3 regions of the Lysinibacillus sp. Y5S-8 genome follow, and region 2 is predicted to be linked to each of the others. Evidence: riboswitches for the same ligand, from Rfam matches in the RefSeq annotation. Region 2 holds a riboswitch; each other region holds the start of a gene.
What was found. A riboswitch is a leader RNA that binds a small molecule or an ion and turns the genes downstream of it on or off. The one in region 2 is predicted to bind cobalamin.
Positions count from the first base shown of each region.

Region 1: another riboswitch for cobalamin. It lies ahead of V6670_RS20165 (iron chelate uptake ABC transporter family permease subunit); the one in region 2 lies ahead of cobT (nicotinate-nucleotide--dimethylbenzimidazole phosphoribosyltransferase).
Region 3: another riboswitch for cobalamin. It lies ahead of mmgD (citrate synthase); the one in region 2 lies ahead of cobT (nicotinate-nucleotide--dimethylbenzimidazole phosphoribosyltransferase).

Region 1 is NZ_CP145889.1:4,119,966-4,127,742, forward strand. Features, by position in the region: gene V6670_RS20145 (TetR family transcriptional regulator) at 1-279, shown strand, start outside; gene V6670_RS20150 (SMR family transporter) at 351-704, shown strand; gene V6670_RS20155 (SMR family transporter) at 704-1,018, shown strand; gene V6670_RS20160 (heme ABC transporter ATP-binding protein) at 1,301-2,092, opposite strand; gene V6670_RS20165 (iron chelate uptake ABC transporter family permease subunit) at 2,098-3,144, opposite strand; cobalamin riboswitch at 3,289-3,477, opposite strand; gene V6670_RS20170 (YdhK family protein) at 3,790-4,359, shown strand; gene V6670_RS20175 (response regulator transcription factor) at 4,401-5,102, opposite strand; gene V6670_RS20180 (ATP-binding protein) at 5,080-6,474, opposite strand; gene V6670_RS20185 (NADPH-dependent FMN reductase) at 6,997-7,539, opposite strand; gene V6670_RS20190 (nitroreductase family protein) at 7,603-7,777, opposite strand, start outside.
Region 2 is NZ_CP145889.1:1,254,030-1,261,806, forward strand. Features, by position in the region: gene V6670_RS05825 (glycerol-3-phosphate dehydrogenase/oxidase) at 1-731, shown strand, start outside; gene V6670_RS05830 (alpha/beta fold hydrolase) at 735-1,652, shown strand; gene miaA (tRNA (adenosine(37)-N6)-dimethylallyltransferase MiaA) at 1,639-2,541, shown strand; gene hfq (RNA chaperone Hfq) at 2,639-2,869, shown strand; gene V6670_RS05845 (rhodanese-like domain-containing protein) at 2,966-3,268, shown strand; gene V6670_RS05850 (hypothetical protein) at 3,688-4,083, opposite strand; gene V6670_RS05855 (DMT family transporter) at 4,372-5,226, shown strand; cobalamin riboswitch at 5,299-5,475, shown strand; gene cobT (nicotinate-nucleotide--dimethylbenzimidazole phosphoribosyltransferase) at 5,569-6,624, shown strand; gene V6670_RS05865 (trimeric intracellular cation channel family protein) at 6,700-7,305, opposite strand; gene V6670_RS05870 (methionine gamma-lyase family protein) at 7,655-7,777, shown strand, end outside.
Region 3 is NZ_CP145889.1:2,370,710-2,378,486, reverse strand. Features, by position in the region: gene prpB (methylisocitrate lyase) at 1-857, opposite strand, end outside; gene prpD (2-methylcitrate dehydratase) at 1,028-2,461, opposite strand; gene mmgD (citrate synthase) at 2,560-3,681, opposite strand; cobalamin riboswitch at 3,874-4,069, opposite strand; gene V6670_RS11545 (NUDIX hydrolase) at 4,319-4,804, shown strand; gene V6670_RS11540 (hypothetical protein) at 4,860-5,141, opposite strand; gene V6670_RS11535 (hypothetical protein) at 5,151-5,537, opposite strand; gene V6670_RS11530 (DUF2089 domain-containing protein) at 5,551-5,916, opposite strand; gene V6670_RS11525 (dipeptide/oligopeptide/nickel ABC transporter ATP-binding protein) at 6,196-6,996, opposite strand; gene V6670_RS11520 (ABC transporter ATP-binding protein) at 7,007-7,777, opposite strand, start outside.

The DNA.
Region 1 (7,777 bases), 1.8 Mb from region 2:
TATGCTGGAATTGCACAAACAGAGCATTTAAAAGAATGGGAAAGCATTTATGCACCATACTATGATTGGATGAGTAATTTCTTATTAACGGCTCAACAACAAGGCATCATTCGAGATTCAATTAATCCATCACGGTCAGCAAAGCTTATTATTGGTCTAATTGAATCTGCCGCAGAACAAGTTTATTTGTTTGATGACAGCAAGGATGAAACGATGACACTGCTTAAGCTTGAACTTCTAGACTTTTTATATCATGCACTTGGCCTACGTCACGCGTAAGTGACGTTCTCTTTTATCCACAAAATGACTGAACGTCAGTCATTAATTCTATCAATGAAAGGATTTTAATTATGCAAAAAGAATGGTTATATGTCGGTCTAACAAGTTTATTTGAGTTGTTTTGGATATTTGGTTTTAATGTAGCAAGTTCCTGGTGGCATTGGATTATTATTGTGTCTATAATTGCTATCGATTTTCACTTCTTATCAAAAGCTTGTGAAAACCTACCTACTGGTACCGTATACGCTATTTTCGCTGGTGCAGGTGCAATTGGCACTACGTTAATGGACATTTTTATTTTCGATGGAGAGTTTAATGCGATTAAAGGTATTTTCATGTTTATTTTAATATCGGGCGTTATTGGATTAAAATTAGCGGATAACGCACCAACAGATCACGATAAAAAGAAAGGAGTGAATGCATAATGGGTTGGGTATATATTTTATTAGCAGCAATAGCCGAAATTATAGGTGTTATTGGATTACGCTTTTATAGTCAAAATAAAACGATACGAAATTTATTATTATATGTCGGTGGCTTTGGATTATCATTTGCCCTTTTATATGCTTCCTTCAATTATTTACAGCTAAGCATTGCCTATGTTGTCTGGGTAGGTATTGGTACTGTCGGTGCAGTGCTTGTCAATATCATTTTCTTTGGTGAATCCAAAAATCTACCACGAATTATCAGTATCATCGCTATTATCATAGGTGTAGCAGGGTTAAAGGCCGTATCTTAATTAAACTACAATCAAAGGACATCCTTCTAATATCGAGGAATGTCCTTTGTCATTTAAACCATTGAGTATATCTTTGAACCTGTTACATTTTTATAATTAAACAGATACACTGCGGTCATTACTCTAGCTAATGAAAAATCCGTCTCCTGTATAAACATTGACTATTTTTCTAACTAAGAAACATAAAAACTCTTCCTGATATGACTGTTTCCTATGCCATGTATATTCGTAAATGCTACTTTCATAATGAATATATTATGTAAAATAGTTGTCCTTACTTTTTTAAACTTGACTGACCTTCTTTGCGAATTGATCAGGAACATACGTGAGGTATGGTTTACCAGTCAAGGAATGTGTTTGAATATCAGCAAAAACACCAAATACTTCTTGTAACAATGCTGGTGTTAGCACTTCCTCCGGTGTCCCATGACACACGATTCGACCTTGCTGCAACACGTAAATTTGATCACAGTACATTGCCGCAATATTCAAGTCATGTAAAGCCGCAACTACTGTTAAATGTAAGGTTTGAATTAAGTCCATAAGCTGAAGTTGATGTTGGATATCTAAATGATTCGTTGGCTCATCTAATATAAGCACTTGTGCTTGCTGTGCTAGTGCTCGTGCAACCATTACACGTTTTTTCTCTCCACCTGAAAGGGAGCTAAAGCTTCGTTTTTCTAAATGAGCTATACCTGTTTGCTTCAAAGCATCTTTAACAATTTGAAAATCTTGCTCTTGATCTAGCTCTAACAGTTTTTTATGTGGCGTTCTCCCCATGCTAACTAAATCATGTACAGTGAAATCAAATAAAACAGGTGTATCTTGACTAACAACAGCTAAATTCTTCGCAATTGCTTTACTAGATTGCTTTAAAATATCATGCTCATTTAATAATACCGTCCCGCTTTCAGGTTTTAGAAGACGATACATATTTTTTAGCAATGTTGATTTGCCACTACCATTAGGGCCAATTAACCCAACAAACTGCTTTTTCTTTATTTGAATACTTACTTCATGTAGTATACGTTGATCGTTAATGGAGAATGATACTTGCTTTGCTTCTAATGTCATATAAGTTAATCTCCTTCACCGAAAGAATAATTATTGCGACGGAGTAGCCAAATGAAAAATGGACCTCCACAAAAGGCTGTAATAATACCAATTGGCATTTCCTGAGGAGCAATGATAATTCGAGCAAAGGCATCAGCCCACACTAAGAAAATCCCCCCTATTAAAGCACTAATCGGTATCACATATTTATAGTTAGATCCCACAATTAAACGTACTATATGAGGGATAATTAGACCTACAAAACCAATAGAGCCACTGACTGCCACCAGTACACCTGTTAACAGGGAGACAAGTAATATAAGCTGAATCCGAAATTGCTGAAGATTAACGCCTAACGTCACTGCCGCTTCTTCCCCAAGTAAAAGTAAATTTAAATTTCGATAGTGTAGCCAGAGAAGCCCAAATACGACAAAAAATATGGAAGCTGGAATGATAATATTATTCCATTTAGCTCCTGCTAGACTACCTAGCATCCAAAACATAACAGCCTTTAAAGCCCCCTCTTGCTTTGACATCATTAAAATAAAATTAGAAATGGCCGTTAAAATAAAGGAAACAGCCATACCTGCCAATAACAGACGAAAAATAGAAACCCGTCCCCCAACACGAGATAAGAAAAACACCAGTGCAATGGCAAGTAATGATCCTAGAAAGGCTGATATTGAAAGCGCGTAAATACCTAAAAATGAAAAGGCTCCTAAAATAATCACAGATGTCGCTCCGACGGCTGCCCCTGAAGAAATCCCTAAAATATACGGGTCAGCAATGGAATTTCGCACAAGTGCCTGAATGGCTGCCCCCGCAATGGCTAATCCAGCACCAACAATAGCAGCCAATAAAACACGAGGTGCTCTTATTTGCCAAATGATAATTTCCTGTGAGCGACTCCAATCCTGCTCTATGGCATTTTGTATAAAGGGGATTTTAGAAAGAATAACTTTCCATACATACAATGGCGTAACTGATACAGAGCCGACCATGACTGCAAAGGTCATAGAAACAATTAATACGAAGAAAAGGATTAAGGAAAAAAATATAAACTTTTTATTCATCCGTTCTAAACTCCTACTGAATATTGATGAATGAAGCAATAAAAAAAGGTATTCCATACGCAACTACGCATAGAAATACCCTAGAATAAACAAAGTCAGAAAAAATCCAGCTATTGTCCGTAATTGCTTGCATCCTCGTGGGCATTACAGGTATTACTAACTGGCAGGTCTCCTGGCTTCGATTCAACACCCTATAATTGCCTTCCCATTCTTCCACAGTGGCAAATAATATTATAGGACTCCTCGTTACAGTTGCGGGACAGCGTCGGACTTACACCGACTTCCCTTTTAAGTGACATTATAAAATGGCACACCAATAGTACTTGAATTTATAAAATTGTGACGATTCTATCATACATTTTTATAGATTGTTAGTCTACATGGAATTTTATTTCTAAGGAAGAACAATATATAAGCTGTCTCTTCGCAGTTTTGAGCACAATAGCTATTTGCTCGTTATAAATTGGCTATCTATTACTTAATAGTTTTGGCATGGGAGGATACCCTACCACATATTAGCCACTTTTCCTATCACATACATCAACAACATTTCGTTCTCTTCATTCATGTCAAAAAGTGATTGACATCCATCATTTCTGCACATTTGTTTGCTACAGTAAGGGAAAATAGTGAGGAGGATATTACATGATATTTAAAAGAAAATGGTCTACTGGACTTCTAGCAGTAACGGCCTTAATTAGTTTAGCAGCTTGTGCGGAGGAGCAAACGAAGCCTGCATCTACTTCCAATAACACCGCTGAAGAAATGGATCATTCTACGATGAACCACTCAAGCTCAGGTGAAGTACCACCCACATTAAAAAACGCGGATAATCCGAAGTTTTCTGTTGGAAGTAACGTGATTATTACGGATGGACATATGGACGGTATGAGAGGTGCCGAAGCAACAATAATAGGTGCCTATAACACAACTGCCTATGTTATTTCCTATGAGCCAACTTCCGGTGGAAAACGTGTAGAAAATCATAAGTGGGTGATTCATGAAGAATTGATTGATCCAGAAGAAGCACCACTAGCTCCTGGCACAAAAGTAAAAACGGACGCAGCGCATATGGAAGGTATGGAAAATGCGACTGTCCGTATTGAGGAGGCTATCCAAACGACTGTTTATATGGTTGATTACACTTCGACCACAAATGGTGAAGCTGTTAAAAATCATAAATGGGTGACAGAAGAAGAATTAACCTCAAAATAATATAAACAACCTCTTCCAGCATTTCTGGCAGAGGTTGTTTTCTAGCTTTTGTGTTGTAATGATTTTCTATCAATTGACTTATGCCATTTATAGCCGATACCCCATACTGTTTGCAAGTAATCATCCACAGGGAAACCGCTTTTTCTTAATTTTTCTCGTAAATTACGCACATGAGAATCAATCGTACGATCTTCAATTGTCACATTATATCCCCAAACTGTGGTGATTAGATGTTCTCTAGAAAATACTTTGTTTTGATGATCTAAAAATAAAACAAGCATGGAAAATTCCTTTGGAGTTAGAGGAATTGCCTCATGTTGAAAATATAATTCAAAGGATTCTTTATCTAAACGAAGACCCTCAAAGCTAATAACTTTTTCATCTATTTTCGATCTTCTTAATACCGCATGTATACGTGCTAATAACTCTTCCTCATCAAAGGGCTTTAATATGTAGTCATCAGCACCGAGGTTTAAGCCTTTTACAATATCCGCATGCTCTCCCTTTGCAGTAAGCATAATGATGGGTACATCCCAAAACTTCCTAATTTCTTGGCACGCCTGCCACCCATCCATCTCTGGCATCATAACATCCAAAAGAATTAAATCTGCATGCCCATCTTCTAAAAAATCGAAAGCCTCTTGAACGGTAGACGCAGCTCTACAATAAAAATTTGGCTCTAAATAAAGGGTTAATAAATCTAACATTCTTGGCTCATCATCAATGCATAAAATGGTTTTCATCTGTTTCTACTCCTTTAAAAGATAATTCAAAAGTAGTCCCTTTATTTATTTCACTGCTAACCTTCACTTCGCCCCCATGTGCCTGTACAAGTTCCTTGACAATAGCAAGCCCCAGTCCAGAACCACCTAAAGCACGACTACGAGATTTTTCCACTCGATAAAATCGTTCAAAAATATAGGGTAAATCCTTCTTTGGAATCCCCTTTCCTGTATCTTGAACGATAATGCTTAAAACATCATTGTGTTTCTTTGCGGTGACTGAAGTCGTATCTCCTGACGCACAATAGATTAATGCGTTATTTAATAGATTTATCAGGATTTGCTCTAGCCTTGCTTCATCTACCCATACTGTCAAGCCCTCTTCATAACGTACAATAAAATGTATACCCTTCTCTTGAAAAGCAGGGCTTAGCTTTTTTTCAATGTTTGTAAAAAATGAATTTAAATGTACATTTTGTTGTTCAATCACAAACGAGTTTTCATCCATTTTAGCTAAATCAAATAAGTCTTTAATTAATCGAGAAAGTCTATTTGTTTCTTCTATTATAATGGCTAAATACTTTTGGCGATCCTGCTCTGTTAAATCCCGTTTCGAAAGAATGTCGGTATAGCCTTTAATAAAGGTTAGCGGTGTGCGAAGCTCATGTGCAATGCTCGATAAAAATTCCTTACGCTCATGCTTTAAATGATTCAGATCATTAGACAACAGCTGTATAGCATTCGATAAATCCCCAAGCTCATCTTTTCCATTGGTAGAAAGAGCGACTGTAAAATCACCTTTGCTCATTTTCAATGTGGCCTCTTTCATTTGAATTAATGGTTTGGCAAGCTGTCGAGATAGAACGATAATGACTGCTATAGTGACAAGACCAGATACTATACCAACGATGAGAAAATGTTTATTTAAACGTTTCATTAACGCATGAATGGAGTCTGTATTTTGAAACATAAAGACATAGCCAATCGTTCTTTGTTGATTTTGAATAGGACTAATAGTGGCAATCGCTTGAACCTCTTGCCAATCGTCTTGTAAGATCCTTCCCTCATACGGTATTTTTCCCTCAATCTTATGGATCATATCACTAATTTCTAAATCAGGTTGCGAAGAAACCAGTATTGTTCCCTCATAATCAGTCACTACTACATCCGTACTTTCATTAGATTCCATAAGTACCACATGTGCTAGCGTTTCCTCGTTGAAGTTCTGTTCTAATATCGTACGATGTGAATTTCCCCTTGCTTGCAAACTTGCTAGCTCTTCCTCAACTCTAGAATTGGTTAAGGAGACATGTAAAAAAAACATCATAAATGTTTCGATGCAAAATAATGTAATAAAAAAGATGATGCCAAGCTTTAGTGATAGTTTTCTCATCTGTAACCACCATTTTAGAATTTCTTAAAAGTATAGCGTGAAAGTATGAAGATTTCATGCAGAAACAACATTAAAAAAATGTCTATAACGAAATGGACCTCCACTAAGGGAAATCTCTTGATGTTAATGCTTCTTTTTGTGCAGGGTCTTGGATTCGGCACAACTTTATAAAACGATTGTCACAACCCAAGTACGTCAGCAATTTGTAACAGTTAATTAATTTTAGTATTTAATATTGCTTAAGCTATCTCCGTTAACCTGACTTGCTATAAAATTAGTTGATGAGTAGTGGATTGATTGAAGAAAAACAAGCGACTCCTTGGGGATTAGCGTCACAGAAGTAGTTTTGGAGAGAATAATGCGGGTGAAACAGCTCATCCGATGATCCTTGAAAGCTTAGCTCTATGCAAAGAACAAAGTGATCGTTCACAAAGGAAATCAACTTTGCTTTGCTCAACTGCCATTCTTATTTTTCTAATAAGATGACCCATAAGTAAAGTATACTTATGGGTCAGATTTTAATTAAATGTATTTTTTTGCCCAGTTTAAAAAGTTATCGATGACTACATCAAGGAATTTTACTGTACCTTCATCAGTTAAATTGCCTTCTGCATCGAATTTAGTGTGAACAGCACCAATGTAAACATCATTGCCGCTTAGTAATGGTGAATTAATGCCAGGAGAGAATAAAATATCGCGTAAATGTAATTGCGCTTTTACAGTACCTAAGTTCCCCATAGATGCACCCATAATGATAGATGGTTTACCAATCATTACTTTATCTACACGAGATAGCCAGTCAATGGCATTGACCATAACGCCTGGTACTGTACCATTATATTCTGGTGTCACCCATAGTACAGCATCTGCCGCCTTTACTTTTGCTTTAAAATCAAGAACCTCTTGTGGTGCTTCATTTTCGATATCTTGATTATACATTGGTAGGTCCTTTAAGCTTAAAACCTCAAGATCTAACTTTTCTGTATAACGTTTTTGAATAAATTGAGCTAATTGCATATTATAAGATTCTTTACGGATACTACCAACGATAGCTACCACTTTCATGATGTTTCCTCCTAAATGTACATTATTCATAGTATTTGTATAGCAATTCTATTTTATACCACATTAATAATAAGTGGCAAATTCTTCAACTGGCTTGCGATAGCCTCGTAAGCGACGACTGTCTTCTTTTTCTTTCCCAATTGTAATCATCAGTGCTATCTCCTTGGTTTCTGGCACATGAAATAGTTCTCGCAATTTCTGATGATCAAAGCCAATCATTGGACAAGTGTCCCAGCCG
Region 2 (7,777 bases):
CACAGCAAGATGTAGATTATTTAATTGAGGCTGCTAAAAAAATCTTTCCAACTGCTACTATTACAAGAGAAACGATTGAATCATCCTGGGCAGGAGTACGCCCGCTCATTTATGAAAAAGGAAAGGACCCTTCTGAAATTTCAAGGAAAGATGAAATATGGACAGCGCCAAGTGGTTTAATGACAATCGCTGGCGGTAAGCTCACAGGCTATCGTCAAATGGCTGAAACAATTGTCGATAAAATTGTAAAAGCTCGTCGTTATAAGCATGCAAGTGCTTGTTTAACACGTGAGCTCTCACTGTCTGGTGCAAAAGGAATCAACGCGATTAATTTCCCTGACTATATGGCTTATAAAGCACGAGAAGGTGTACAATACGGCTTAAATTATGATGAAGCCAAACAGCTTGTCCAAAAGTATGGCACAAATGTAGATGGATTATTTAATCGTGTTAAATTTTTACATGAACATGGCAGTACAATGCCTCTAGCTTTACACGCTATGCTACTGTATGGCATGGAAGAGGAAATGGTCTATACACCGAGCGACTTCTTTATTCGTCGTACAGGCTTGCTTTACTTTGATATTGAGGCCGTCAAGCTTTATAAGCAGCAAGTAATTCAAGTGATGCAACAACACTTGAATTATACGGATGAACAGAAACACAAGTATATGGCTGAATTAGAGCAAGCCATTAAGGATGCAACAAATTTTGTGAAAAAAGGGGAGTAAGGGATGGAGCGTTATATTCAAATGTCGGATGGACATTTTGTCTTTACTCGAACATTGGAGCCCACAACGCCATGTATTGGTCATATTCACATTTTGCATGGTATGGCAGAGCACAGTGGTCGCTATTTAACATTTGCTAAAACACTCAATATGGCAGGCTATGTCGTGACGATGCACGATCATCGTGGTCACGGTGAAACGGCAGCCTATAATGGCACGTTAGGTTTTTTTGCTGAAAAGAACGGCTTTGAGCGTGTGGTAAAAGATGCCCATGAAGTGGTCACGCAATTACATGCACCTTACGCAAATGTACCATTCATTATTTTTGGTCATAGTATGGGGTCATTCATTACTAGACGATATATTCAACTGTATGGTGAACAAGTAGACAATGTTATTCTCTGTGGTACGGGAAATGTGACAGCTCTGCATGCTGTTGGAAATATTGTAGCCAAGGTATTAGCTAAGGGGCTAGGGAAAGAAACTGAAAGTAAGCTGCTAAATCAATTGAGTTTTGGTAGCTTTAATAAACAGTTTCCAAATCCAAAGACGGCCTATGACTGGCTATGTTCTGTCCAACAAGAGGTGCAGAAGTATATAGATGATCCATATTGTGGCTTTATTCCAACCAATCAATTTTTTGTCGATTTAACAACGGGCTTTGCAACACTTAATCGTAAAAAAGAATTAGCAAAAATGAGAAAAAATCTTCCCATTCTCTTGATAAGCGGAAGTAAAGACCCGGTTGGCGAACAGGGGCTGGGCGTTTACACAGTTGCTGAACAATTGGCAACAGTAGGAGTAAAAGATGTAACGGTTTATTTATTTGAGGACAAACGGCATGAAATTTTAAATGAAGACAATCAAGAAGCGGTCTTTCAAGTATTATTACGGTGGTTAGAAAAATATGATAGAAACTAAATTACAGCAGGCAGAGGTCGTAGCGATTGTAGGACCAACTGCCTCTGGTAAAACAGCTTTAAGCATTGAACTGGCGAAAAAATATAACGGTGAAGTCATTAATGGTGACTCCATGCAAATTTATAAAGGACTCGATATTGGGACTGCTAAAATTAAGGAAGAAGAGATGGAGGGCGTACCACACCATCTACTCAGTTTTTTAGAGCCGACAGAATCTTTTTCAGTAGCGGATTATCAAAAATTAGTCCGAGCAAAAATTGCAGAAATCCAATCTCGACAAAAATTACCCATTATAGTAGGTGGCTCAGGCTTATATGTACAAGCGGTCCTCTATGATTTCCAATTTACTGATGAGAAAGTTGATGAGGAAGCACGAAAAGCCTACTATGATGAATTAGCAAAGCTTGGCCCTGAGGCAATGCATGATAAATTAAAACAACTAGACCCTCAAACAGCGGAGACGATTCATCCAAACAATACGCGTCGTGTCATTCGTGCATTAGAAATGCTGGAATTAAGCGGTGTATCCAAAGCAGCTGAAGCACAAAACCGAGGGGAAGTACCTCTATATAAGCATGTCATTTTGGGGTTAGGTCAAAATATGACCCGTGAAGTGCTTTATGACCGCATTAACCGTCGTGTTGATTTAATGATAGACAATGGCCTTTTAGAAGAAGTCAAAGGTTTATGGCAGCAAAATATTCGAAATGTGCAGTCCATACAAGCAATTGGCTATAAGGAATTATATGATTATTTGGATGGCAAATGTACCCTCGAAGAAGCTATTGATAGCTTAAAACAAAATTCACGCCGCTATGCAAAAAGACAACTTACCTATTTTCGCAATAAAATGGATGTCCATTTTATTACGACGGATGAACAATTATAAAAATTAAGAAAAATTTCTAAAAATTACTAATTGATAAATTGGTAGAACATGCTACTATAGGAGTGAAGAGGTAGAAAGTTAGTGGGGAGGCTATTTGATGAAATCAATCAACTTGCAAGATACGTTCTTGAACCAACTACGTAAAAACAGTGTTTTTGTAACTGTATTTCTGTTAAATGGATTTCAGTTAAAAGGGACTGTGAAATCATATGACAATTTTACAGTTTTATTAATGGATGCTGAAAATAAGCAGCACCTAATCTACAAGCACGCCATTTCTACATTCGTTCCAGCAAAACAAATAGAGTTTTTAGAGACAGAAGGATAAAAAATTGTTAAACAGCTTGTGTTCACCACACTGGCTGTTTTTTTTGTTACAAGCTATAATGTAAGTGGAATTTGAAATTTTGGAGGAAAAAAGTTCATGAAATCAATGGAAACAACACAATTACTAGAACGATTAGATGCAAATGAGGACCTATATATTATTGATGTACGTGAAGAGGATGAAGTAGCACACGGCATGATTCCTGGTGCCAAGCACATTGCCCTTGGGACAATCCCGGAACGTTTAGAGGAATTAGACGTAGAAAAGTCATATATTGTTGTTTGTAAGGCTGGTGCTCGTTCTGCTAATGCATGTGCTTATTTAGAAGCGCAAGGATTTGATGTAACAAATCTTGAAGGCGGCATGCTAGCTTACGATGGAGAATTAGAATTTAAATAAATGCCAAAATGAAAAACAAAACCATCCATAGCATTTTTGTGAAGGGTGAAAATGGATTTCCGTTGCAGGCTACTTGCTTTCCTGTGAGCGAGCGCCGAGCCGCTTCCTCCGTGCAGGGGCTCGCCTGTCTCTTTATCCCACGGGAGTCAAGTAGCCTTCCACTCCAATCTATAAAAATTTAGCAAAGGTCTTCACTACGGCTCGTATGAAAGAGAAAAGACACTTTTACATATGGTTGATTGGAGTGGAGCCAGCGTCACTCCTAGAGGATTTAGCGTCACAGAGGAGACCTTGTAGCGAACGCAGTGAGTGAAGCGGCTCATCGGACGCCCCCTGGAAAGGACGCTGGCGGAACGGAAATCAACCCCTTGCCTTTCAAAGTGGCTGTTTCTATCATTGACATCACCTTTTTTATATACTTATTTTCGGAGTGTGTTCATGATGAGGCTGAAATTTTTTTCAAAGTTACTATACGGATTCACATTTTTTTGCCCACGAACCTTTGAAGCATAACTGGAAAAATTTAAACCAGCACCATATATTTGTAAAGCACCATTCGCAAGATCCCCATTTTGAAGAAGCTCAAGACCATCTTTTAAGAAATTTTCACTCTCATCGAAGTGACATTCCGTCATGTATTTATCCCCGCTATAATATAACTTCAGATTTTCGATGATTATATTCGCTGTTTCGTTACTTATGTTAGCATTGACATTCATTAATAACTGATTGATTGGTTTCACTAACTGAGCGTAGTGACTATCATAATTTTCACAAGTCTCCGCAATAGCATTTCTCAATTCTCTTGCATTCATCCTAACTCCTCCTCAAAGAAAATTTATGACCTATCTTACATTGTACATACTCATAATAGTATGAAGGGATTAGTGACCCCTTTCTTTATAAAACTTACTCTTTAATTTTCAGAAATATGTTACAATTATATAGGTGAAGGAGGGATTTTGTATGTTTCGTTCAATAGCACCCCCAACAATGTCTTTACAGTAGAATCTACTGTTTAGGCATACAATAACAGTTTGCTCATTTTCAATAGATTCTACTGTATAGGTTAATACTTTATACGTAGAAAGTAGGAATTTGTAATGAGCGGAAAATTAGCATTTGTATTATCCATGATTATTTTTGGAGCAGTTGGTGTTTTTGCCAAGTATATTCCTTTATCTTCAAGTGAAATCGCTTTTTGGATGAGTTTAATAGGTGCTCATTTTTTAGTAGTGATTTTTATTTATAAAAAGGAAAGTTTTTCGAAATTAGAGATTATAAAAAATAAATGGAAATTAATACTTTCTAGTATCGCCTTGAGTGGGAACTGGATTTTTTTATTTCAGGCTTATAAAGCAACAACGATTGCCAATGCTGCATTGAGTTATTATTTTGCACCAGTACTCGTTATCTGTTTATCTCCAATTATTTTAAAAGAGAAGCTAGTTGGCAGAAAAATAATATATGTCTGTGTGGCCCTTATTGGACTATATTTGATTGTCCAAAGTCAAGGCACTGGGGACAGTGAGCATTTTATAGGCATTGTCTACGGTCTTATCGCGGCATGCTTTTACACAGCGCTAACATTGACAAATAAATTTATATGCGGCTTAAAGGAACCAGAAAATACAATGATTCAACTTTCTTTAGCAGCATTTTTCCTTGGCTTCTATCTAATTGGAACTACAGGATTTCAGGTCATGAAAATCAGTTTTGAGTCAGTCCTATTATTAATTACATTAGGCATTGTCCATGCAGGGGTTGGATTTTTATTGTTCTTTTTAGGCATGTCACAGTTAAAAGGACAAAGTATAGCCATTCTTAGCTATATTGATCCACTGACATCATTAGTAATTTCCACGATGATTATAGGAGAAAAAATGGCGCTTCTACAAATAATAGGAGCGGTCCTATTATTAGGCTCAACATTGCTAAGCGAAATAGAAAAAGAATAGGTAACCGAAGAAATGGTACAAGGCAAGTATTCTAATATTGACAGAAAAAATACGCTGTCGTAGATTATAAATAGTTTAATAAAAGCATTAGGTGCCCAATAGGGAGAATAGGGAATAAAGTGAAAAACTTTAGCGGACCCGCCACTGTATAAGGGAGTGTCATCGTAAATGCCACTAGCGAATCGCTGGGAAGGCACGATGATATGTTGAGCTTGAGCCAGGAGACCTGCCTACTTGCTTCAGAAGTATATAGATGATGGAAAAGTCTGTAGTTTATTTGTCATGACAATAAACTACAGACTTTTTATTTTGTCTTCATGTAGAACGAGAGGAGAAACAATAATGCAATTATTACAAGACACGATTCAAAATATCCCAGGGGCTGATATGGATAGTATGGAGCAAGCTAGAAAGCGAATTGATGCGCTTTGTAAGCCCCCAGGTAGCTTGGGTAAACTAGAATCACTTGCCGTACAGCTTTCAGGCATAACAGGACAACTATATCCAATGGTCGACAAAAAAGTGATGATTGTCTGTGCAGCAGATCATGGCGTTTGTGAGGAAGGCATAACAACGAATCCACAAGATGTTACGGTCTTTCAAACATTAAATTTTCCTAAGGGAGGTACAGGCGTTTGTGCGATTGCGGGCATTACCAATGCAAAGGTAGTAACAGTAGATGTTGGGGTAAAAGAAGATATTCCGCTTGATGCAGGTGTCATCATTCATAAAATTAAACATGGCACAGATAACATGGCACAGGGCCCTGCTATGTCAAGAGAAGAGGCTATTCAATCCATTGAAGTGGGGATTCATGTGGCAACAGATGAAATCACAAAAGGAGCCAACCTACTTGGAACAGGTGAAATGGGCATTGGTAATACAACGCCGAGCACTGCCATATTAGCTGCTTTGACTGGCTATGACCCTATTGAAATAACAGGGTTTGGTGCAGGAGTTGGTCAAGGAGGGATTGCTCATAAAGCAGCAGTAATTGAAAAAGCAATTACTCTCAACCAACCCAATCCTAACGATATTATTGATGTTCTAGCTAAAGTTGGAGGGCTAGAGATTGGGGCTATGGCTGGTATCATGCTGGCTGCCGCAAGTCACCGAAAACCTGTTATTATTGATGGTTTTATTTCGACTATTGCTGCGCTTATTGCTTATCAAATTGAACCGAAAGTAAAAGACTTTATCATACCTTCCCATGCTTCAGAGGAACCAGGGGCTAAAATTGCCGCATCATTACTTGGTGTAGAGCCAATGCTGCATATGAACATGCGATTAGGCGAAGGCTCTGGTGCTGCTCTAGCCTTTCCTCTTTTAGATGCTGCTTGTTCTATGATGAAAAATATGGTGACATTAGAAGAAGCCATGAATCTTTTGGCTAAATAGTTACTGAATAACAAATAAGCGCAAATAGTTAATGAACTCTTTGCGCTTATTCATTTTTTTATTCAATTACAGTATCTATGCCCGATTCAACCTACGCAAAGGCAAACGCCACTTCATCATATAGGAAAGAATGCGTAATGCTGTAATCACTGCAAATAATACATAAAGGAAAATGTCTCCTGTCAAAACTTCAAATCCGATAACAAGCCCTGCGAGAGCAGCCCAAACACCATAGACTTCATCACGGAGAACTAGTGGCTTCCGTCTAGCTAATAAATCTCGCACAATACCACCACCTGAACCTGTTAAAACAGCAGCTACAACGACTGCGCTAATTGGCATATCTAGTTTCACTGCATAGAGTGCACCTTGAATAGCGAACGCGGATAAGCCAATGGCATCTGTGAAGTTGCCCCAACGATGCCAATGCTGAATCAGATGATGTGGGAAGATAAAAAATATCGTAATCGCAGCTAGTGCAATTTGAAACATCATATCCTGTCCCCATAAGGTTGTGACAGGCAGCCCGATGAGTAAATTTCGAATAGCTCCTCCACCAAAAGCAGTGACAATACCGAGTATATATACACCGAATAAATCGTATTCTTCTTCCATGGCAATGATTGCCCCAGAAATAGCAAAGGCAATTGTTCCAATAATACTAAAAACCTCCCAAGCCATCCCTTTCACCCCTTCTATCAATAAATGAACTTCTTTTTTTAAAGTTAAAAGACTTTTTTTGACGTAACAGAATCTATGAATTTAATAGCCAAAATCAGTCATTACATACGCTTCTTGAAGTAAGTCCGCACATTAGCTTAGCGTAAAATTCGCTTAGAAACAATAGGCAAGTTTTGCAGGGGTTCATACAAATTGATAAGATGTTATTGAAATAAAGAAAAACATTCGTCAAAAGCGTTGATATACCAGTAGTTATTTAGGGAATTCTAGAATGAGTGAAGTCAATTTAGAGAGTCGATAGATCTTACTGATTGAAATGCGGGACAATTGTGAAATGGAGAAGAAAAGAATGACGTTTACATCTAATTTATCAGCACAAACGCTATCCTTAGCGTCAAAAATAGAGGAGCAAGTTCGACCCTATCATGCAAAGGTAGAAGAAATGGCGTTTTATAATCAACAGAAGGTGCTA
Region 3 (7,777 bases), 1.1 Mb from region 2:
AATTTGTAATAGGAGATGGTTTCATATAATTCACTTCTTGTTTGCATATCCTCAATAGCTTCTTTTTGAGTCCCTGTCTTTTTTATTAAGCCAAACACTTGCTCATAGGCTTTGGCTGCTACTCTCATCGATGTAACGGGATATATAACCATCGAATAGCCCATTTTTTCAAATTCCTTAGCTGTATAATACGGTGTTTGTCCAAATTCAGTCATATTGGCTAATAACGGAGCATCTAGCTCACTAGCAAAATGTTTAAATTCTTTTTCTGTTTGGAGAGCCTCTGGAAAAATGGCATCTGCCCCAGCTGCCACATAAGCTTTAGCTCTTAAAATAGCCTGCTCTAAACCTTCTACAGACCTTGCGTCTGTGCGGGCAACAATTACTAACGTAGGAGCTATTTGTTTAATCATTCTTATTTTTTGTATCATTTCCTCTTGGGCAACGAGTGTTTTCCCATTCAAATGACCACATTTTTTTGGAAGATTTTGATCCTCTAGCTGTACAGCAGCTACTCCAGCCTCTACCATTTCACGAGCTGTGCGGGCAACATTTAAGACACCACCAAAGCCAGTATCGATATCCACTAGCAGCGGTAAATTAGTCGCACGAATAATTTCGTTCGCACGCTGGGCAACTTCATTTGAATAAATCATGCCTAAATCAGGTAAGCCTCTACTGGCAGTGTAGGCAGCGCCAGAAAGATATAATGCCTCAAAGCCAACTTTTTTAGCCATTAAGCCAGCCATTGCATCATGAGCTCCTGGGATTTGTAAAATCGTTGGACGAGTAATGAGTGTTCGAAATTGTTCAGCCAATTGTTTTTGTGTTATTGCTTCACTTACAATCCACGCCATCTATAAAAACCTCCTAATAATCAATGATGCCTCGGCATATTTACGTCCGGAAGCGGCTGTGATGCAGGTCAGTTAGCCGTTATCGCAAGGTTGGGAGGATTTTAGGCTAACATCCTTTATTAACTCCTTCCCGATTCGTGACATTCGAGGCTTTAACTTCCTGAAAGAAGTTAAACAAATAAATTAACAAATTCATGAACAGCACTATTTTCAAGAAGTGCTTGATCAGCACAAACTTCATTAATCTTGCTGTGTTGTTTTTGAGAATAATGGGTGCTAATGTTTTGCTGGAACTTATCGATGATTTGAGGGAATGCTTCCTCACGACGGAAACGGTGTCCTAAAGGATATTCACATTCAATAAGCTCAGATGATGTGCCATCTTTGTAATAAACTTGAACAGCATTGGCAATCGAACGTTTCTCAGGATCTAGGTAATCAATTGTATATTGGGGTTTTTCCACAACCACCATTTTATTTCTTAAATTATCGATACGTGGATCTGCAGCCACTTCATCTTCATAGTGGTCTGCTGTAATATCGCCATAGATAAGCCCTATTGCTGTAATGTATTGAAGACAGTGATCACGATCAGCTGGGTTATTAAGAGGTCCTTCCTTATCGATAATTCGTATAGCGGATTCATGGGTCGTAATTTGAATGCGTTCAATGTCCTGTAAACGATTTTTCACTTCATTGTGTAAATGAACGGCACATTCGGCAGCTGTTTGTGCATGGAATTCAGCTGGATAAGAAACTTTAAATAGAACATTTTCCATCACATAAGATGCTAGTGGTCTAGCAAGCTTTAATTCTTGCTTATTAAAGAGAACATCTTGGAAGCCCCAGCCAGGTGCAGATAAGGCCGTTGCATAGCCCATTTCGCCTTTCACAGCCATCATGGCTAAGTGTACTGCCCTGCTTGTTGCATCACCAGCAGCCCATGATTTTCTAGAACCCGTATTCGGTGCATGGCGATATGTTCGTAGGCTCGAATTATCAATCCAAGCATTTGATAAGGCGTTGACAATTTCCTGATGAGTGCCACCTAATGCCTTTGTCACAACAGCTGTTGTCGCAATTTTGACAAACAGTACATGGTCTAACCCAACACGATTTAAGCTATTTTCTAATGCGAGAATACCTTGTATTTCATGGGCCTGTATCATCATTTCTAATACGTCTTTCATTTTAAGTGGCTCTTTCCCTTCAGCAACACGCACGCGACTCAAATAATCAGCCACAGCTAATATGCCCCCTAAATTATCAGAAGGGTGTCCCCATTCAGCCGCAAGCCAAGTGTCGTTGTAATCCAGCCAACGAATCATACAACCGATATTAAAGGCACCTTTTACAGGATCAAGAACATAGGAAGTGCCTGGAACTCGTGTACCATTGGGAACGACTGTGCCTGGTACTACTGGGCCAAGAAGTTTCGTGCATTCAGGATATTGTAAGGCCAAAATGCCACACCCTAATGTATCTAATAATACATAGCGTGCTGTTTCGTATGCTTCTTCACTTGTAATAGTTGTATTTACTACGTAATCCGCAATATCTGTAAGTAATTGATCTGTCTTAGATATGTCATTTGTTTTAATCATCTATATCTTCCTTTCAAGGCATGAATTTGATATACTAGTATGCTGATAGGCATTGGTCAGAATGCCCATCAGCTCTATGGCGAGTTGTTAAAACTTGATTATACCGACAATTCTTCAAGGTTATGACGCTCGCCAATATAATGGACACGAGGTCTAAATAATCGGTTATTGTCATGCTGCTCAATGACATGAGCACATAAGCCAATCGTTCGTGAGCCAAAAAAGATAGGTGTATAGATTTCAATTGGCAAGCCAAGCATGTAGTATACTGGTGCTGCATAATAATCTAAATTTGGGTACAAGCTCTTTTCTTGTGCCATCACCTTCTCACCAGCTTCACACATGTGATATAAGCGATCATCCCCTTGTGCCAAACATAATTTATGCAAAGCCTCTTTCATAATTTGTGCTCTTGGGTCCATCTTTTTCATATAAACACGGTGACCAAAGCCCATAATCTTTTCTTTATTTTGCAGTTTATTTTTCAGCAAGGCTTCAAAGCCTGCTACTGTTTTGGCTTCTAGAAGCATGTACATGACTGCCTCGTTGGCCCCTCCATGTAAATTTCCTTTCAATGATGCGACAGCTCCAGTTAAAGCACCGTACAAATCAGATTGTGTAGAGGCAATAACACGAGCTGTAAACGTCGAATTTGGCATCTCATGCTCACTATATAAAACGAGAGACTGATCAAAAATTTCTTCTTCTAACGCCGTTGGTTTTCTGCCAGTAATCATGTAATAAAAATTGGCGCTATAGGAAAGCTGACTATCTGGCTCCACAACATCTTGTCCGTTTAAGACACGATAGCTATTGGCTACGATGTTAGGCATACCGCCTAAAAGTCTATAAGCTCGCGTCAAGTTCATTTCAGTAGAACGATCATTGATGTGCTGATCAAAGCCTGCTAAAACAGAAATTCCAGTTCTCAGTCCATCCATGGCATGTGTTTCATTAGGCAAGAGCTTGAAAATTTGGAAGATCTCTTGTGGAACCTGATAATGTGCTTTTAATTTGTCCTGTAAGTCAGCCTGTTGCTCGGCAGTAGGAATTTCGCCATGCAGTAGTAGGTAGACAATGTCTAAATACGAATATCTTTGTGATAATTCAATCAAGTCATAGCCTCGAATAACAATTTGACTTCCTACAGTGTCTAAAAAAGATAATTTTGTTTCAGCAGCAATGACCCCATCAAGACCTGGTGAATAAGTTAACTCCATTCAATGACAGCCCCTTTGTTTAATTATTCTTGTAAGCGTTACCATTCAAACACGAAAGAACAACAAAAAAACAACTTCTACCCCTTTTTAGAAGTTGTTAATCTACAAAAGCATGACAGACCAAATAACAGTGAATTTACAGGAATTCACAAAAATCATGCAGTAGCTAACACCTCCCTATCCTCGTAGGTCAATTGATGCTTATTTTGTGGCAGGTCTCCTGACTTATAATCAACACTTCAATAACACCTTCCCATTTTGACAAACAAAACAGTGGCCTTGTTATCGAGCTCCTAAATACAGTTGCGGGACAGTGTTGGACTCTCACCAACTTCCCTTTTAATCAAATGGAATGAACTCCATTTGAACCACCAAAATTTAGCATATTCAATTTGTCTATTTACCTTAACATAGAGTTTTCAAAACAATCAATATAGGTAAAATTCAGAAAAGACTGATTATAAAAAGCTATTTTTCATTTTTGATTGACTATTCTGCATTTTTGAGCATTATTTTGTACAAAAAAAGATTGTTCATCTATACCAATAAATCCATTTTCAAGGATTACAAGTAAAATAGAGGTCTTTATAATAAGAAAGGCGAATAGTTTTTTTATAATAATAGAGGAGGAGCACATATGGGCTATATTTCAGAATTAAGGAAATACATCGGCAGTAGACCGATTATCAGTATCGGGGCGACAATTCTTGTAGTCAACGATGATAAGAAAATTCTCTTTCAACATCGTTCAGATACGTTCGATTGGGGATTACCTGGTGGCTCAATGGAACTGAATGAAACGCTAGAAGAAGCTGCTACTCGTGAACTTCATGAAGAAACAGGACTGGTAGCGAATGAATTGGACCTGATTGGTGTTTTTTCTGGGCCTGATTATTATTTTCAATATCCAAATGGGGATGAAATCTATACAGTTATTCATCTTTATAGTGCGAAAAATGTCAGTGGTGTATTAGAGGTGAGGGATGGTGAGAGTTTGAATCTTACCTATTTCAGTAAAAATGAGCTACCAGATCATCTTGAGAAAAGAACAAAAACACTCTTAGACAATCTAGAGGACAAATTGTGGAATTTAGATAGTTCTTTTGCAAAGGATTCTCTTTAAATAACAAAGAGCATGCTTTTTATGAAAACATGCTCTCATCTTAACTATTAGGTTATTACAGTCTAATCTTAACCTCTGTACCGTCTTGTGCCTTGACATCTACTAGCACGAGCCCTTTATAATTTTGTAGTTCCTTGATAATAGGCTTGAGCATTTCTTTGTCAATGAATGGAAAGGAAAAGTCGATTTTTTTTCTGTCGAAGTATGCCTTTGTCCATTTGTTGACACTTTGCTGAATCCATTTTGAAGTCAAAATGGAAAGAACAATGGTTAGCACAGCATATGGAACAGGAACGGTAAAGCGAACGTCTTTTGCTTTCACTTTTACATGCATCATAAGCCGCCTCTACTCAATGAAAACTGAAACGGTATCTCCGTTTGCCGATTTTATGTCCACAATTTGTCCATCTAATTCATTTTCGATGGCTTCAAGAAGAAGATTGATGTCGATATCTTTCACGTATTTTTCCGATTGCGGAATACTCGCAGCGATACTGTGTCCAGCCATTAACACAGCCTTGACAAGTTTTATAGGCAAATTCACAGTGACATTATCATTTTCAGTGGACACCACACGAACCTTTAACGTTTTATCTAAATACTTCGTTTTTTCCAGAAATTTGTTACCTGACTCCTCTTTCTCTTGTAACACTTGAATCAGCTCTGACCCTTTATCAGCATCAATTTTCCCCTCTTGAATCATGGTTAACACTTTAGTAATTTCCTCTTTCATGTAGCATTCCTCCCTATTCGTCTTTTAAGAGTTTTATGGCCTCATCCGTTGTGATTTCGCCATTTTCCAACATGCTTACAATTTTTTTCTCGTCTACTTCATTTTTCTTCTTTTGGACATAGCCAAGGGATGAGATAATGTCATTTAGCTTGCCTCGCACAGTTGGGTACGAAATGCCCAGTTCCTTTTCTACTTCCTTAATATTCCCTCGACATGTTAAAAATACTTCCACAAAATGAAGCTGATCCTGTGATAAGGATGCTAGCTTCGACAATTCAAATTCATTTTCAATCGTAGTTTGACAATGAGAACACTGTAACTTCGTAATTTTCAATGTTTTACTGCAGACAGGACAATTTGTGATTACTTGATAAGCCATAGTGAACTCCTTCCTTTAAGTTAAATTGATTATATACCAAATAATTTAAAAAAGTAAATAATAAAATTAATTTATTCAATGAAAATATTAATAAAGTTAATTTTTTAATTAATATTATTAATAAAAAGAAAAACGCCATTCTAATGCAAAATGGCGTTTCTTTAATAGATGTCTCTTACTAATGTTTGGAGCAAATGAGGTAATCCAACTGGCCCCTATCATTACCTTTCCCCAGCCCATACCTCCATGACCATTGTATACGTGTTTTCTATATTATTATCATTTCGTTTTATGTTTTCTTTCTCGCGGGTGTGAAGGCAAAATAGCATGATATAATTGTTGTGAAGCGGGATGCTGATATGCTCCATCCTTGCCAATCTCCTCCACTAGCCGACCATGCTGCATGACAAGGATACGGTCTGACATAAAACGTGTTGCCTGTAAATCATGCGAAATGAAAATGTAAGCAAGCTGTCGCTCTTTTTGAAGTGTTTGTAGTAACTGTATAATCTTCTTCTGTAAAATCATATCAAGACTGCTAATCGCTTCATCTAAAACAATTAATTTTGGCTTTAGCGCAAGAGCTCTAGCGATGTTGACTCGTTGCTGTTGTCCCCCACTAAGCTGCGAAGGATAGTTTTGAGCCATTGCCCTCTCTAACTCTACACAGTCTAGTAATTCCCTTACTTTATGTTGTCGCTCTGTTTTGCTAAAATGCTCGAAATTCAGAAACGGTTCTTCGAGTATTTCAAAAATCGTCTGCTTCGGATTAAATGAATGATAGCTATTTTGAAAAACTGCCTGTAAATCTCTACGTATTCTTTTTTTATGCTTGCTTGGTGCTTCGTATAAATTAACACCTTGAAAGAGCAACTCCCCGTTTGTTGGTCGTTCGATTCCTAAAATAATACGACCTAATGTGCTTTTTCCTGAACCACTTTGACCGACTATTCCTAGACATTCCCCCTCCTGAAGTGAGAATGACACCTTCTGTAATATGGGAACTTCCTGCTTACGCTGGAATAGAAATGGTCTTTGAGCATAATGCATATCAATATTTTTCACGTCTAGCAGCGTCATTTTTTCACCTCTAAAATAGCATTCTTGCTTGTAATAGTTTCTTTGTATAGGCATGCTGAGGTGTATCAAAGAAATCATAGACATTCGTTTGCTCAATGATTTCTCCTTGATACATAACAGCCACATCGTCAGCTAGTTCAGCAATAACACCTAAATCATGTGTAACAAGAAGTATGGCAGCTTCTGTTTCTACGCGAATACGATCAAATAGTGTTAATACTTGTTTTTGATTGATCGTATCAAGAGCTGTCGTTGGTTCATCAGCAATATAGAGGGAGGCTTGTAGCGCCAATGATAAGGCAATCATCACTCGCTGTAGCATGCCACCACTCAACTGAAAAGGATAATAGTGTAAAAGCTGCTCTGGATTTGGTAAATGCACTTTTTGTAAGGCATCAAGAGCTATTTGTCTCATTTCTTTTTTGGTCAGCTTAAAGTGTGCCTTTAATGTTTCTCTGAAATGGCTTTCAATCGTTTGGATACGATCGAAGGCAGCGGATGGATTTTGCAAAATCATCGAAAGATGCCGCCCACGATATGCTCTTAATTTAGTAGCTGAAACATTCATTAAATTTTCCTGCTGATAAAGAACTTCCCCTTGTGTCACCTGTGCGATAGACGGTAATGTTTGCATGATGGCATGGCAAAGCATGGTCTTGCCACTACCACTTTCTCCTATGATTCCTAAGACACGCCCTTTATAGGCTGTCAGATTGATAGTGGATAATACATTTTTCTCCCCAATTTTGACGTTTAAATCTTTCACTTCTAAAACCTTCTC